DNA from 2 places in the Vibrio breoganii genome. Region 1 is predicted to be linked to the other one. Evidence: predicted binding sites of a transcription regulator. Region 1 holds the regulator's gene; the other holds the start of a gene.
The links. The regulator MetJ, encoded in region 1, represses methionine synthesis genes. The targets are predictions, from matches to a motif close to TTAGACNTNTANANGTCTAA.
Positions count from the first base shown of each region.

Region 2: the regulator MetJ is predicted to act here: its motif matches at 2,111-2,130, upstream of metN (methionine ABC transporter ATP-binding protein MetN).

Region 1 is NZ_AP024864.1:2,657,035-2,664,691, reverse strand. Features, by position in the region: gene cytR (DNA-binding transcriptional regulator CytR) at 41-1,045, opposite strand; gene priA (primosomal protein N') at 1,237-3,438, opposite strand; gene rpmE (50S ribosomal protein L31) at 3,738-3,956, shown strand; gene OCU35_RS12355 (malic enzyme-like NAD(P)-binding protein) at 4,124-5,386, shown strand; gene metJ (met regulon transcriptional regulator MetJ) at 5,476-5,793, opposite strand; gene OCU35_RS12345 (O-succinylhomoserine (thiol)-lyase) at 5,984-7,147, shown strand; gene OCU35_RS12340 (bifunctional aspartate kinase/homoserine dehydrogenase II) at 7,150-7,657, shown strand, end outside.
Region 2 is NZ_AP024864.1:2,159,915-2,167,571, reverse strand. Features, by position in the region: gene OCU35_RS10100 (MetQ/NlpA family lipoprotein) at 1-300, opposite strand, end outside; gene OCU35_RS10095 (methionine ABC transporter permease) at 328-1,005, opposite strand; gene metN (methionine ABC transporter ATP-binding protein MetN) at 995-2,029, opposite strand; gene gmhB (D-glycero-beta-D-manno-heptose 1,7-bisphosphate 7-phosphatase) at 2,212-2,769, shown strand; gene OCU35_RS10080 (YitT family protein) at 2,832-3,431, opposite strand; gene glyA (serine hydroxymethyltransferase) at 3,756-5,006, shown strand; gene OCU35_RS10070 (M48 metallopeptidase family protein) at 5,058-5,552, opposite strand; gene OCU35_RS10065 (hypothetical protein) at 5,665-5,994, opposite strand; gene OCU35_RS10060 (transposase) at 6,526-6,852, opposite strand; gene OCU35_RS10055 (IS110 family transposase) at 6,813-7,256, opposite strand; gene OCU35_RS10050 (hypothetical protein) at 7,294-7,482, opposite strand.

The DNA.
Region 1 (7,657 bases):
CATATCTATGTTAATGCAGAAGTCGCCCAGATAATAGAGCTTAGTAACTCGGCGGTAAGGTACTTTCTCTTACCACTAGCTCTGTATCGAGAAGTCGTGAGCCTGAATTGATCTCATTGCCATTAAGAAGTTCGAACAGCATTTGAGTGGCTTGATAGCCGATATCGTAGCGAGGCTGGGATACTGTGGTCAGTGGTGGATCGCAGTATTCGGAAAACTCGATATTGTCGAATCCGATAAATGAGATGTCTTGTGGAACTCTCAGCCCCATATTTTTGGCTTCTTTGATTGCGCCAATCGCCATCATATCGTTGTGACAAAACACAGCGCTGGGTGGAGAGCCGGCGCTCATCAGTTTACGCAGTGCCAGTGCCCCAGATTCGAAGCTAAAGTCACCACTGGCAGAATTAGTTAAGTCAATGCTAAGGCCTGCACGTCGCAGTGCTTGCTGGAAGCCCTGGCTTCGGAAGCTAGATAGCGGCGCATTGTCTGGACCACGGATCTCGCCAATGCGCTTATGTCCTAATTTAGCCAGATAGTTCACCGCCTGAAAAGAAGCGGTGAGGTTGTCTATATGCACGGTAGGCAGTTCTAGCTCAGGCGCGTATTCGCAAGCCATCACCATAGGTGGAAGGTTTCTTTGTTCTGATTTACTGGCATCGATAGGTAAATCGGTGCCAAGCAAGATCAAGCCATCCGCTTGCTTTGAATAGATGAGATTGACTAGTGAGTTATCTCGACATTTTTGCTGCGAGCTGTCGCCGTGCAGTATTAGGTAGCCTTGCTCTGAAGCCGCCGCTTCGATGCCACGAATGATCTCAGAAAAGTAAGGGTCGCATAAGTCAGGAACTATGACTACGAGGGTTCTTGATTCGTTACGTTTCATGCTACGCATCATAGCGCTTGGGCAGTAACCCGACTCGATAACCGCTTCTTCTACTCGCTTACGAGTTGAGGAGGAAACCTTTTCTGGGTTCATTAACGCTCTTGATACTGTCGCAGTGGAAACGCCAGCGAGTTCAGCAACATCCTTCATGGTCGCCATAGTACACCTATCCTCTATGATAATTTTTGCGTGCTTGATTCAATCCGTGAAACAAGATGGTATTAAATACTCACGTCTTAATGTATGTGAAAAATAAGTGTAAACATTTTTTTCCGTACAGTTTACGGGACATGTAGCAAAAATGAACAACTTGGTGTGAGATGACTCTCATTTCGTCATATGCACGCAGTTTAACTTAAATCTTGTGGCTCGACATCTATGTTCCAACGTACTTTTTTTGAGTTGGGTAGCATTTCGATTGCAGGTTTTGCACTCATTAGCAGTTTTTGCATGGTCGAGCGCAACTGGCACTGCAAAATAAGTTGCCAACGTGATTTTCCTGCGCGCTTGGCCATTGGGGCTGGAATTGGCCCTAATACCCAGCAATGTTCATCAAACAATGGGTGGGCTTCAAGGGTATGACGCACCTGCCTCAAGAAGTCTTCAGCGAGTTGGGAGTGGTTGGATTCTGCACGAAATAGTGACAGGCTGGCGTAAGGTGGCAATTGCGCCACTCGCCGTTCCATGAGCGCCCCTTGTGCAAACTCCGGGTAGCCCTTGTGAAGTAGTGCCTGTAGCAATGAATGTTCGGGGTGGTGAGTTTGCAACACCACATGCCCAGGCTTACTGGCGCGTCCTGCACGACCTGCCACTTGGATGAATAGTTGCGCGAGCTTCTCTGAAGCTCTGAAGTCACTGCTGTATAGAGATGAGTCGACATCTAACAGCGCAACTAAAGTGACATCAGGGAAGTGATGTCCCTTTGCTAGCATTTGGGTGCCAATGAGAATTTGGTATTCCCCTTTGCGGATAGATTCAAGCGCGGCCTCTAGACTGCCTTTTCGGCGCGTGTTGTCTCTATCAATACGTATGGTCTTGTATTCAGGAAATAGGGTCTCAAGGTGGGTTTCCAGCTGCTCTGTGCCCACACCTACCGTCACCAAATGAGTGGAACCACAGCTTTGACATTGGTGTACGACGGGCTTTTGCGAGCCACAGTGGTGACAGCGCATCTCACTGCTGCCTTGATGGAAGGTGTAGTAGGCATCACATCGATGACATTCTGCAATCCAGCCACATTCATGACACATCATGGCAGGAGAGAACCCGCGACGGTTCAAAAACAGCATGACCTGGTTTCCCTGCTGCAAGTGCTTTCGCATCTGTGCAATTAAGGGAGCACTCAAGCCGCTCTCTAGGTATAAGCCTTTAACGTCTATAACGCTGTTCTTTGCCGGTTTTGCGCCGCCAGTTCGCTCTGTCAGTGGCAAGTGCAGATACTTGTTAGATAAAGCGTTGTTCAGGGTTTCTAAAGACGGTGTCGCAGAACCCAACACAATAGGGATGGATTCGGAATGAGCGCGCATTATCGCCATGTCTCGCGCATGATAACGTAAGCTGTCCTGCTGTTTATAAGAGGAGTCGTGCTCTTCATCGACAATGATAATGCCAAGGTTGGCAAATGGAGTCAGCAGGGCAGAGCGGGTGCCAATAAGGATCCCACATTCTTTATTCTTTGCTGCAAGCCAGGCATTCAATCGCTCAGTGTCATTGAGCCCTGAGTGAATGGTTGCGATAGGAACATTAAAGCGTCGCTTAAATCGATTGATGGTTTGTGGTGTCAGGCCTATTTCTGGGACTAGTACCAAGGCTTGCTTGCCTTGGTTGACCACTCTTTCAATCAACTGCAGGTAAACCTCGGTCTTTCCTGAACCCGTTACGCCATCTAATAAAGCACATTCGTAGCCATCGATATGGTTAACCGTCACTACCGCTAGCATTTGCTCGTGATTAAGCTCTCGCTTGTCGTCTTCGTTGACTCGAATCTCTTGCCATTGGTCGTTGATCTCAAGGACTTCTGAAGACGTTACCCACTCTTTATCTTGTAATGCTTTTAAAACCGAGCTCGATATTTCCATATCTACTAGCTCGTGATGGGGTAAAGGACAATGTTGTAAGGCGTTCATTACCTTGGCTTGCTGCACCGCTCGTCCAAAGCCTTGCATCAATTGATTGCGACCAGACTCCGTAAGTTGCCAAGTTTTTTGAGGCTGCTTTTGTGCAGGCTTGCCTTTGCGCAGTGCGCCGGGCATTGCTCCGTTTAAGGTATCGCCCAAAGGATATTGGTAAAATCGGCTGCCCCAATGGATTAATCGATACAGCTTCTCTGGCCATATGGGTTCTTGGTCAAGGACCTCCGTTAAAGGTTTAAGCTTGTTAATATCGTATTCTGATTGATGGGTGAGAGCGGTGATCACACCAAGGAGCTTCTTTGGACCAAATGGAACCCATACGCGCACACCCACCACGGGAAATAGGTGGGCAGGAATGATGTATTCAAATTCTTTATCCAGAGGTACAGGTAGGGCAACTCTGGCAATGGTTGGTCGCATGAGATCTCTTTGGGGCTTTGCAGTCAAGAACGGATAGTCATGATAATACTAGAGAAAAGCCCATAAGATTACGATAATTGAATATAGGTGAATCAAGCTCACCTTCGTAACTCTTTAATATAAAGAGTTACGGTGAAAAAAGTGGCGAAAAAAGGGACAAATAAGTTGATCCCAACAGACTATTTCATTAGTATACTGCGCCTTGAAGATGTCGTATTAAACGATATCACTGTTAGAAACTACGTGTGGTGTTCAGCATAGAACTGGATAGCGACACGGCCTATAAATGAGGTTTTCCCATGAAAGCAGGTATCCATCCTGAGTACAAAGCAGTTACTGCAACATGTTCTTGCGGCAACACTTTTGAGTTCAACTCAACTCTAGCTAAAGAATCTATCCACCTAGACGTATGTGACAAATGTCACCCGTTCTACACTGGTAAGCAACGTATCGTTGATACTGGCGGCCGTGTTGATCGCTTTAACAAGCGTTTCGGTGCTCTTTCTTCTAAGAAGTAATCTTAGTTGTAAAGAAACAGAAAAAGGTCGCTTAGGCGGCCTTTTTTGATCTCAGCTGAAAGCAAAGATTACAATTCATAGTGTTGCTACTATGTAGCACATTAACTGATTTTTATTTACACTAACACTTCTATTATTTCCCTTAAACCCTAAAGGATTTTCCTTCGATGTCTGATGACCAACCTGTAAACGATTTTCGCCAGCAAGCTCTTGATTATCATGAGTTCCCTAAACCGGGAAAGATTGCTGTTGAGTTGACTACTCCTGCTGATTCTGTGCATGACCTTGCTTTGGCTTATAGCCCAGGTGTTGCTGAGCCAGTGCGTGAGATTGCTCAAAACGTGGATAACGTTTACAAGTACACTGCGAAAGGAAACATGGTTGCGGTTATCTCAAACGGCACCGCGATTTTGGGGCTAGGTAATCTAGGTCCTATGGCTTCAAAACCAGTAATGGAAGGTAAGGCGCTACTGTTCAAGCGTTTTGCTGGTCTAGACTCAATCGACATTGAAGTAAAGCACCGCACTATCGATGAATTCGTTGATACGGTAGCGGCAATTGCCGATACCTTTGGTGGTATTAACCTAGAAGACATTAAAGCACCAGATTGCTTTGAGATTGAAAGCCGCCTGATTGAACGCTGTGACGTGCCTGTTTTCCATGATGACCAGCACGGTACTGCGATTGTTACCGCAGCGGGTATGTTGAATGCCATTGAGCTTCAAGGGAAGCAACTGTGCGACTCTACCATTGTCTGTCTAGGTGCGGGTGCAGCGGCTGTTGCCTGTATGGAGCTGCTGATTAAGTGTGGCGCTCAGCGTGAAAAAATCTACATGCTAGATCGCAAGGGTGTGATTCACACGCGTCGTGACGACTTGAATGAATACAAACAGCTGTTTGCTAACAATACCGACAAGCGTACGCTAGAAGATGTGATTGAAGGAGCCGATCTGTTCTTGGGTGTATCAGGGCCAAACTTATTATCTCCAGAAGCACTGGCACTAATGGGCGACAAGCCTGTGGTATTCGCTTGTTCAAACCCAGATCCAGAGATTAAGCCGGAGCTTGCGCACAAAGTACGTACTGACCTTATCATGGGTACAGGCCGTTCTGATTACCCAAATCAGGTCAACAATGTTATCTGCTTCCCGTTCATCTTCCGTGGTGCATTGGACGTTCGTGCCAGTGAAATCAATATTGAGATGAAGCTTGCGGCAGTAGAAGCGATTCGTCAGCTGGCGAAAGAGCCTGTTCCTGCAGAAGTATTGAAAGCGGCGGGTGTCGAGTCTTTAGAATTTGGTACGGGTTACATCATTCCAAAACCTATGGACCCTCGTTTGCTTCCTCGTGTGGCAAGAGCGGTAGCTGAGGCTGCGGTTGAATCTGGTGTGGCACGCATTGAGCTACCAGAAAGCTACATGCAGGGATAAATCCCAAATATGTAAAAAGGGGGTTAGAGTACGCGTACTCTAACCCCCTTTTGCTATTTACTCACTGGTATATCAAATTACCAAGCTAATTAGTCATCAAATACTTCTAGCTCAATACCTAAATCAGACATGATTTGCTGAGCTTCAGCAGGGATCTCATCGGGGTGGTCTTTTCTTAGGTCTTCGTCAGTAGGTAGAGGCTGTCCTGTGTAGGCATGCAAGAATGCCTCACAAAGCAGTTCGCTATTGGTTGCATGACGCAGGTTGTTCACCTGGCGACGAGTGCGCTCGTCAGTCAGAATCTTAAGAACCTTAAGCGGAATAGACACAGTGATCTTTTTAACTTGAGTACTTTTTTTACCGTGCTCAGCATATGGGCTGATGTAATCGCCATTCCAGTCTGCCATTGGAAACCTTTTATTACCTAATATAAGAGTTAATACCCAATTCTAGCGATATTGACTGCTATATGTAAAGGCATTTAGACGTCTAGATGTGTTGATGTCTGATGGTTATCGGGGTAATCTATGAACAGAATTAGATTAATTTGATTGGTATCAAACTCCACCAGTCATTGTCAAAGGAAAGGACAAGAAAATGAGCAGTAAACACAAGTCATCGACGATTGCCGTTCGTACCGGTATCGAATCTGATACCCAACACCATGCTGTTGTTCCCCCAATTTATCTGTCCACCAACTATGGTTTTCCTTCATTCGGAGATGTACCAAAGTACGACTATACCCGCTCAGGAAATCCAAATCGAGGATTACTAGAGACGGCCCTGTTTGAGTTGGAATCGGGTAAAGGTGCGGTGGTGACAAACTGTGGCACGTCGGCTCTTAATTTATGGGTTTCAGCATTTTTAGGCCCTGATGATTTAATTGTTGCGCCACATGACTGCTACGGCGGCACCTACCGTCTATTCAATACACGCTCGTTAAAGGGTGACTTCAAGGTAGAGTTTGTTGATCAATCTGATGAACAAGCACTTGCCGCAGCAATAGCAAAAAAACCTAAGCTTATTCTTATCGAAACGCCGTCTAACCCGCTGGTTCGCGTCGTGGACATCGCAAAAGTATGTCAGCAAGCGGCTGAAGTTGGTGCATTAGTGGGCGTCGACAACACCTTTTTGACTCCCATATTCCAAAAGCCTCTAGAGCTGGGCGCGGACTTCGTTATTCATTCAACCACCAAGTACATTAATGGTCACTCTGACGTTATTGGCGGTGTGGTGATCACCAAAACCGAAGAGCACGCTGAAGAACTTGGCTGGTGGGGAAACTGCATCGGCGCGACAGGCACTCCATTTGATAGCTACATGACGCTGCGTGGCATTCGTACCTTGGGTGCCCGAATGCGTGTTCATGAAGAAGGCTCACAGCAAATCCTAAGCTACCTTCAATCGCAAAAGCACGTTAAGACTATCTACCACCCAAGCCTTCCTGAGCACCCTGGGCATGAGATTGCCAAGCGCCAACAGTCTGGCTTTGGCAGTATGCTGAGCTTTGAATTTGATGGCAGCATGGAAGAGCTAAAAACCTTTGTGGGTGGATTGAAGCTATTCTCTTTGGCAGAGTCTCTAGGTGGAGTAGAAAGCTTAATTTGCCACCCAGCGACTATGACGCACCGTGCTATGGGTGAAGAAGCCCTAGCCGAGGCGGGCGTTTCTCATTTCTTGTTGCGTTTGTCTGTGGGTCTTGAAGACGCTGATGATCTGATTGATGACCTGATCCAAGCGTTCGACCTAGTGGAGAAATAAGCATGGGAAACCTAAAGCAGCTTCATAAATTTGGTGGCAGTAGCCTTGCCAATGCTGAGTGTTTTAGTCGCGTAGCCAATATCTTGGCGGAATACTCTAATGTGGGCGATCTGGTTATCGTTTCAGCCGCGGGTTCAACCACAAACAATTTGCTACGTTGGTTGGCTGCATTAGAGAAAGATGGGCGAATTGCTCATGAGATCTTGCTTGAGCTGCGAGCGTATCAGAACCAATTGATTGTAGATTTGCTCCCAGAAGACAAAGCCGAGCCAATGCAAGAAGTGCTGAACAATGAATTTACAGCCCTTAGCGCCTTAAACGCACCGATGAGCGAATCACAGAAATCGGCAGCGCTTGGTCATGGTGAGGTGTGGTCATCTCGCCTGCTGGCCGCTCTTCTTAGCGATAAAGATATGGACAGTGTGGCTATTGATTCTCGTGATTTCTTGCGCGCTGAAATTGGTACACAGCCAGAGATTGACCGAGGATTGTCGTGGCCGTTAGCGAAAT
Region 2 (7,657 bases), 500 kb from region 1:
GCCACGGTCAGTGACTTGTTGATCAAGGTACGGCTTGTGTTGGAATGCGTTTACGTCAACCGAGCCATCATCTAGCGCTGCGTTTGGTGTCACGTAATCTGTGAAAGTCACTAGCTCAACATCAAGGTCGTACTTCTCTTTAGCTACCTTAGCCGCTACTTCTGCAACCTGTGCTTCCGCACCTGCCATTACGCCAACCTTGATCTTGCTTAGGTCTTGTTCTTTATCGCCACAACCCGTTAGGGCCAAAGCTGACGCTGCAATCGCAACGGTAAAAATGTTCTTTAGGCTAAATTTCATAACTATCTCCGTATAATTTTTTAATTCTTATCTGTGGTCAACTTTACGAACCAGTGCGTCACCCACAGACTGAATGATTTGCACCAATACAATAAGCATTACAACTGTCACTGCCATGATCACAACATCGTAGCGGTGGAAGCCGTAGCGAATAGCAACATCACCTAAACCGCCACCGCCCACAGTGCCCGCCATAGCTGAATAGCTAACTAGGGTAACCAGTGTGATAGTGACTGAGTTGATGATGGTAGGTAGCGCTTCTGGAAGCAGTACCTTATTAATAATTTGCAGCGGTGTTGCGCCCATTGATTGTGCTGCTTCTACTAGACCACTTGGTACTTCAAGCAGTGCACCCTCGATAAGGCGAGCCACAAATGGGATAGCACCGATGGTTAGTGGAACGATAGCCGCTGTTGTGCCGATAAAGGTTCCGATAAGAAGCTTGGTAAATGGGATGATAGCTACCATAAGCACAAGGAACGGCACGCTTCGACCTACGTTGACAATGGCGCCTAAGATGGAGTTTACACGCAGGTTTTCTAACAAACCGCCACGTTTTGTGGTGTGAAGGACTACGCCTAGAGGAATACCCACAGCGAAACCGACAATGCCAGAAAAGCCCACCATGTATAGGGTTTCCCAAGTTGCCTTTAATAAAAGTCCGCTATTTAGATTGAACCAATCAGCTAGCACATCATAAGACATAGCCAAGCACCTCTACTTTTACATTGTTGTCTTTCAGGTATTGAATCGCTGCATTGTCGGCTTCTTCATCACCGAAGAATTCCGCCACCATCATGCCGAATTTAACGCCACCGGCGTAATCCAGATCTGAGCTTAGAATTGAGATATCAATATTAAATTTACGAGTGATTTGACTGATCACTGGCGCATCCACACTAGCGCCGGTAAATTCCAGTCGCACTAACGGGTAGCTTCCTTCTTTACGCTCAGTGAGAAGGCGTGACTCGTAATCTTCTGGAATAGAAAGGTCTAGGGTTGAGCGAATAAATTGGTGCGCAAGCTCTGTTTTTGGGTGAGCAAATATGTCACCAACCGAGCCCTTCTCAACAAGTTCACCACCACCAATAATGGCCACCTCGTGACAGATGTTCTTCACTACATCCATCTCGTGGGTGATGATAAGGATCGTGATGCCGAGTTGACGGTTGATGGTTTTAAGTAAGCCAAGGATCGATTGAGTGGTGGCTGGATCAAGGGCACTAGTCGCCTCGTCACAAAGCAATACTTTAGGGTCACTTGAAAGTGCACGTGCAATCGCAACACGCTGCTTTTGTCCACCACTCAGGTTGGCAGGGTAGGTATCGCGCTTATCGCTAAGACCCACTAAGCCCAATAGTTCAGTGACTTTACTTTCAATAGTTTGCTTATCTTTACCCGCGAGCTCTAGAGGTAGAGCGATATTTTCGAATACAGTGCGAGAAGAAAGAAGATTAAAGTGCTGGAAGATCATGCCGATATTGCGGCGCGCTTCAGAGAGCTCTTTCTTAGATAGCTTGGTAAGGTCAACACCATCCACGATGACTTCACCGCTAGTAGGTGCTTCTAGCATGTTAACGCAACGAATTAGGGTGCTTTTGCCTGCACCAGAAGAACCAATCACACCAAAGATGTTGCCCTTGGCGATGGTTAAGTTGATATCTTTCAAGGCGCTGATAGCGGATTTACCTTGATAGAATACCTTGTTAACTTGCTTAATCTCTATCATCAAATAGCCTGCATGATTAGGTAGAGGAGTTTAAATCTTGCAGAGATGCTAGATATTTCATTGACCCAAGTCAATAGATATTTTTACGTCTAGACGTCTAAACGCCAAATCAAGGGTGCGAGTGGTAACAAAGCATGCGATAATCGTTACCATCTTTATGAAGCAGAGCAGAGTAGTTACCCGTGCCTAAAGCAGCCGTTTTTTTAGATCGTGATGGTGTTATTAATGTTGATCATGGCTATGTACATGATGAGCATGATTTCGAATATATCCCTGGCGTTTTTGAGGCAACCAAGAAGTTGCAGCAGATGGGGTATCTATTAGTCTTGGTCACCAATCAATCTGGAATAGCGCGCGGCAAATTTAGCGAAGAGCGATTTGAGTCTCTGACGCAATGGATGGATTGGAACTTCTCGGACAATGGCGTTGAACTTGATGGCATCTATTACTGCCCTCATCACCCTGAACACGGTATTGGTGATTACAAACAAGATTGTGAGTGTCGAAAACCTAAGCCTGGTATGTTCATCTCGGCCAGAGATTTTCTGAAGATTGATATGCAAAACTCCATCATGGTGGGAGATAAAGCGGAAGATATGATGGCTGCAGAAGCCGCTGGCGTTGGCACTAAAATCTTGGTGCGCACAGGAAAGCCTGTCACCGAAAAGGGTGAGGCGATTGCCAGCGTGGTTTTGGATAGTATTAAGGAAGTGCCAGACTATTTAATCGACAGAAAATAGCGCACAGCAAGATAATAAATTGATAAGGAAGGCTTTGAGTGAATCAAAGCCTTTTTTGTATGTTATCGGTATTGAACGGTGTAGCGAGTTGGCTTGTGGTTCATCCATAAAATCAGGTTGATGAACACGGCTGCAAGAATAGACCACGCTATCAGTGTCAAAGGGATGAAATAGAGCGAACATATCAAAATAGAAGTATCAAACAACAGCTGCGTTTTGCCCACTGAGATGCCCATCTTATCTTGGATCACTAGGCACAATACATTTGAGCCGCCTAAGCTGGCACGGTGACGGAACAGAACCAGTAAGCCTAATCCTATAAACGTGCCACCGGCAATGGCTGCAAAAGCAGGCGTGAGCAGTTCAAAGCGCATGACATGGTGCAGGTTGTCAGCCATCACCGATACCAATGAAACACATATCACGCTGTTGATAGTAAAGCGCTTACCAAGACGAAACCATGCCAAGAAATAAAAGGGGATATTGACCAAGAAGTACATGGTACCGAAGCTAAGGTCGATAAATTGCGTAAACAGCAACCCAAGACCTGCCGTCCCACCCACAATCATGGATGAAGATTTTAAAAAATAGATCCCAACTGCCACTAGTAGAGTACCAGTAAATATAGCAGCGCAATCCTCGAGAAAGCTATGTTTGTTCATTGTACTTAACCTTGCAGATTCAGCCGCGAATAGTATAGGAAAACTGTGCTTTACCGAACTGTTTGCGCAACTTTTTTGTTAACAGCGTGTAATTTTTGATTTACACAGTGTAAAGTTGAGGCCTTCAAAAAAGAGAATCCCAGATAGGCCTTTATTCTGTTGGTTATTTAGGCGAATATACCTACAGAAAACAGGGACAAAAAAAATTTGTGATACGAATTTATTTCGGTAAAATGCCGCCATTGCCGTGACGAAAACGTTTGCTTTTGGTCATTATGTGGTTTTTTTAGCTATTTACAGTTTAATCTGAGTCAGGAGATACAGATGCTAAAGCGTGATATGAACATCGCTGATTACGATGCGGACCTATTTGCCGCAATCCAAGAAGAGACAGTGCGCCAAGAAGAGCACATTGAGCTTATCGCTTCAGAAAACTACACAAGCCCACGTGTAATGGAAGCTCAGGGCTCTCAGTTAACTAACAAGTATGCTGAAGGTTACCCAGGCAAGCGTTACTACGGTGGTTGTGAGTACGTTGATAAGGTAGAAACTCTAGCTATCGAGCGTGCGTGTGAGTTATTTGGTGCTCAATACGCGAACGTTCAGCCTCACTCAGGCTCTCAAGCAAACAACGCTGTATATATGGCACTACTGAATGCTGGCGACACAGTATTGGGTATGAGCCTTGCTCACGGTGGTCACCTGACTCACGGTTCTCCAGTTAACTTTTCTGGTAAGTTGTATAACATCATTCCTTACGGTATCGACGAAAAAGGCCAGATTGACTACGAAGAAATGGAAGCTTTGGCTGTTGAGCACAAGCCTAAGATGATCATCGGTGGTTTCTCTGCATACTCTCAAGTATGTGATTGGGCTCGTATGCGTGAAATCGCAGACAAAGTTGGCGCTTACTTCTTTGTTGATATGGCGCACGTTGCAGGTCTTATTGCTGCTGGCGTTTACCCGAATCCAGTTCCACACGCTCATGTAGTTACAACAACGACTCACAAAACTCTAGCTGGTCCTCGTGGTGGTTTAATCCTTTCTAACGAAGGTGAAGACCTTTACAAGAAATTGAACTCTGCGGTATTCCCTGGTGGTCAAGGTGGTCCTCTAATGCACGTTATCGCTGGTAAAGCAGTAGCGTTCAAAGAAGCTCTAGAACCAGAGTTTAAAGAATACCAAGCGCGCGTTGTTGCTAACGCAAAAGCTATGGTTGCTGAGTTCTTAGCTCGTGGTTACAACATCGTTTCTGGCTCTACAGAAAACCACCTGTTCCTTGTTGACCTAATCGACAAGGACATCACTGGTAAAGAAGCGGATGCGGCTCTTGGCGCAGCTAACATTACAGTGAACAAGAACTCTGTACCAAACGACCCTCGTAGCCCGTTTGTTACTTCTGGTATCCGTATCGGTTCTCCTTCAATCACTCGCCGTGGTTTCACTGAAGAAGACGCGAAAAACCTTGCTGGCTGGATGTGTGACATCCTAGACAACATGGGTGATGAGTCGGTAATTGAAGCGACTAAAGCTAAGGTACTAGAAATCTGTAACCGTAAACCTGTTTACGCATAAGATTAAAGTAGCCTAAATGATAAAAGCGAGCCTAATGGCTCGCTTTTTTGTTTATTGGTTCTCTAGATACATCATGAATAGTCGAGCGTCTAGCTCAAGCTGATGGTAATCAGGTTCCATATGACAACACAGTTGATAAAACGCTTTGTTGTGTTCTTTTTCTTTTAGATGCGCTAATTCATGCACGATCAACATTCGTAGCAATGGCTCTGGTGCATCCTTGAATACATTTGCGATACGAATTTCATTCTTTGATTTTACCTTATTTCCTTGAACGCGACTCACGTAAGAGTGTAGGCCCAATGCATTGTTGATGAGGTGGATCTTGTGGTCGTAAATCACCTTGCTTAACGGGGCTGACTTTTTCAGAAAACGATTTTTAATCGCCATTGTATATTCAAACAAGGCTTTTTCGCTTTTGATGGTGTGCTTGGTAGGGTAACGCTGCTTAAACCATGCGTTTAGCTGCCCTGACTCTACAAGTCGGGTGACAGGCGTGACTATGTGTTCGGGGTAGCCCTGAATGTATCTCAGTGAAGGGTTCATCGTATTCCAAAGCAATAACAGAAGTGCCCAATTCTACCCAATTCCTAATGCCTAAAGAATGGATTTATTGAGCTCTTCTATATTCAATGCTTGATGATAGATAACTTGGCAGTTAACCGCCTTTGTTGATACTCAGCTGCGTGCCTGATTTACAACGGAATGTATAGTAGCGACGGCTTTCGCTAAATTTAGATAGCCCTTCGCCTGAGCAGTAATCGATATTGATGTCGCGCATAACCTCTAGGGTTTTTTCATTATCTAGAGCGAACTTAGACCCATCCGCACAAATGATACGAACCTTGCCATCATCACTCACCGAGTAGAGTGAGACCTCGGTGTTACACAGTTCAAATGATGCTTCTAAGTAGTTGTCTTCTTGAGTGTTTCTATCTGCGCAGCCCCACAAAAACAGAGCTGACAGCGCGCATAATAACAGTCGCATTAAACGACCTCCTTTATTTATGACCAGTCCTAGCTTTAATCATAATGGGCTTAGCGTAGAAAGCAAAAAACCACTGCAATGTGTGGGTGTTTATTTGGGAGTTTTGAGGTTTGTCGCAATTGGGGGAGTGCTTTAACTTGCGAGGTTTGCCTAACAAAGGCGTCATTCTGGAAAGCTCGAAGAGTTTATCCAGAATCTTAGAGAGTGAGATATTGAGATTGGTGCGCTCTAAGATACTTATATGGACTCCCTCGGTAAATCAACAAAGAATTTGGAAAACAAGTATAGATGCGCACTTATATACGGGCTTTATTGAGGAGCTACCTCGCCCTAAAATGTAGTCGCACCAATAGGCTATTTCTCGATATCGGCAAGTTTACTGCCTCGAATCTTATCTAGCTCATACTGGTCGGTCTTACCTGTCTTACATCGCTCTTCGTTGACTATGCTCGGTCTATCATGCCAATTTAATTGGCTGATAGTCCGAATCATTCTTTAATAAAGCATAAGCGGTTCGAACGGTTTTGTTCGCTAAAGCAATTGCAGCGATCTTTTTCCTCGTCGTTCGACAAGTGCTTGTAACCACTGTTCTTTGTTTGTTGTCGCTGGACGGTTTAATACATGAGTGATAACGGAAAGCGCTCCTTGAAATAAAACTGAACGAAGTCGCTTATCCGCACTGTACCTAGATATATGTCCAATACGTTCTTTCCCGCCGGAACTGTTCTGTTTAGGTGTTAGCCCTATATTAGCGGATGCTTCTCGGCCATTAGAAAAGTTTTCACCTCGCCCTAATCGTAACGCTAACCCTAGCGCCCCTAAGTACTGACCCCTTCTAGCTTCATCAGCTTTTTGCAAATATGATGCGACTTAACCAAAGACTCAAGCTGCCTATCTAGTTCTTGCAAGTGTTCAATTTGGCCCAATAAATGTGACCATGACTTGTGTAGCGCGGTTCTAAAACTATCAGGTAAAGAGTTATCAGCATCTTCCAGGGTGAAAGGGATTTCCTTTCTTAACTTAGATAGGCCTTGCGGTAGAATAATTCCGAACTCAGCTAATACTCCTCGCATCTGGTTACTTTGTGCGACTAATTGAACCTTAGCCAAGTGTCGCATACGCTCTAACGATTGAAGTGCCTGCTCCTCAGTTGAGTGAATATGAGTACCATGGATGTGCTCTTGCTGTGCTGCAACACCAATAGCTAAAGCATCATTCCTATCTGTCTTTTGCTTGGTTTGAAAAGCTTTTACTGCTCGCATTGATGACTTTTACAATGTGGCCTGCGCTAATTGCGAATCAGTAGTAGTAGTGTGCACTGCCACAGGCTTCCATAGCCACGAGGGCTTGTTTTTCATTTATCAGAATTTCTTTGAGTTTTGCTCGACTGACTTCGCGGTTATAAATGACTTTTCCGTTAGGGCAGAGTTTGCAAACTTGGAATACATTCTTTGCTAAATCAATAGCTAATAGATTAGGATTAGTCATGTATGGACTCCTTTGGCTAATCTTTAGTCGGATTAAGACCGTAGCTCCTCAAGGAGAGGGAGTCCATACATCTAGATAGTTGCAAGCAACTTCTAGGGTGAGGGTAGTGTTGCGCTTGCTTCAACTCGTAGGGTTCGCCATAGACCAAAACGTGTCATTCTGGAAAGCTCGAAGA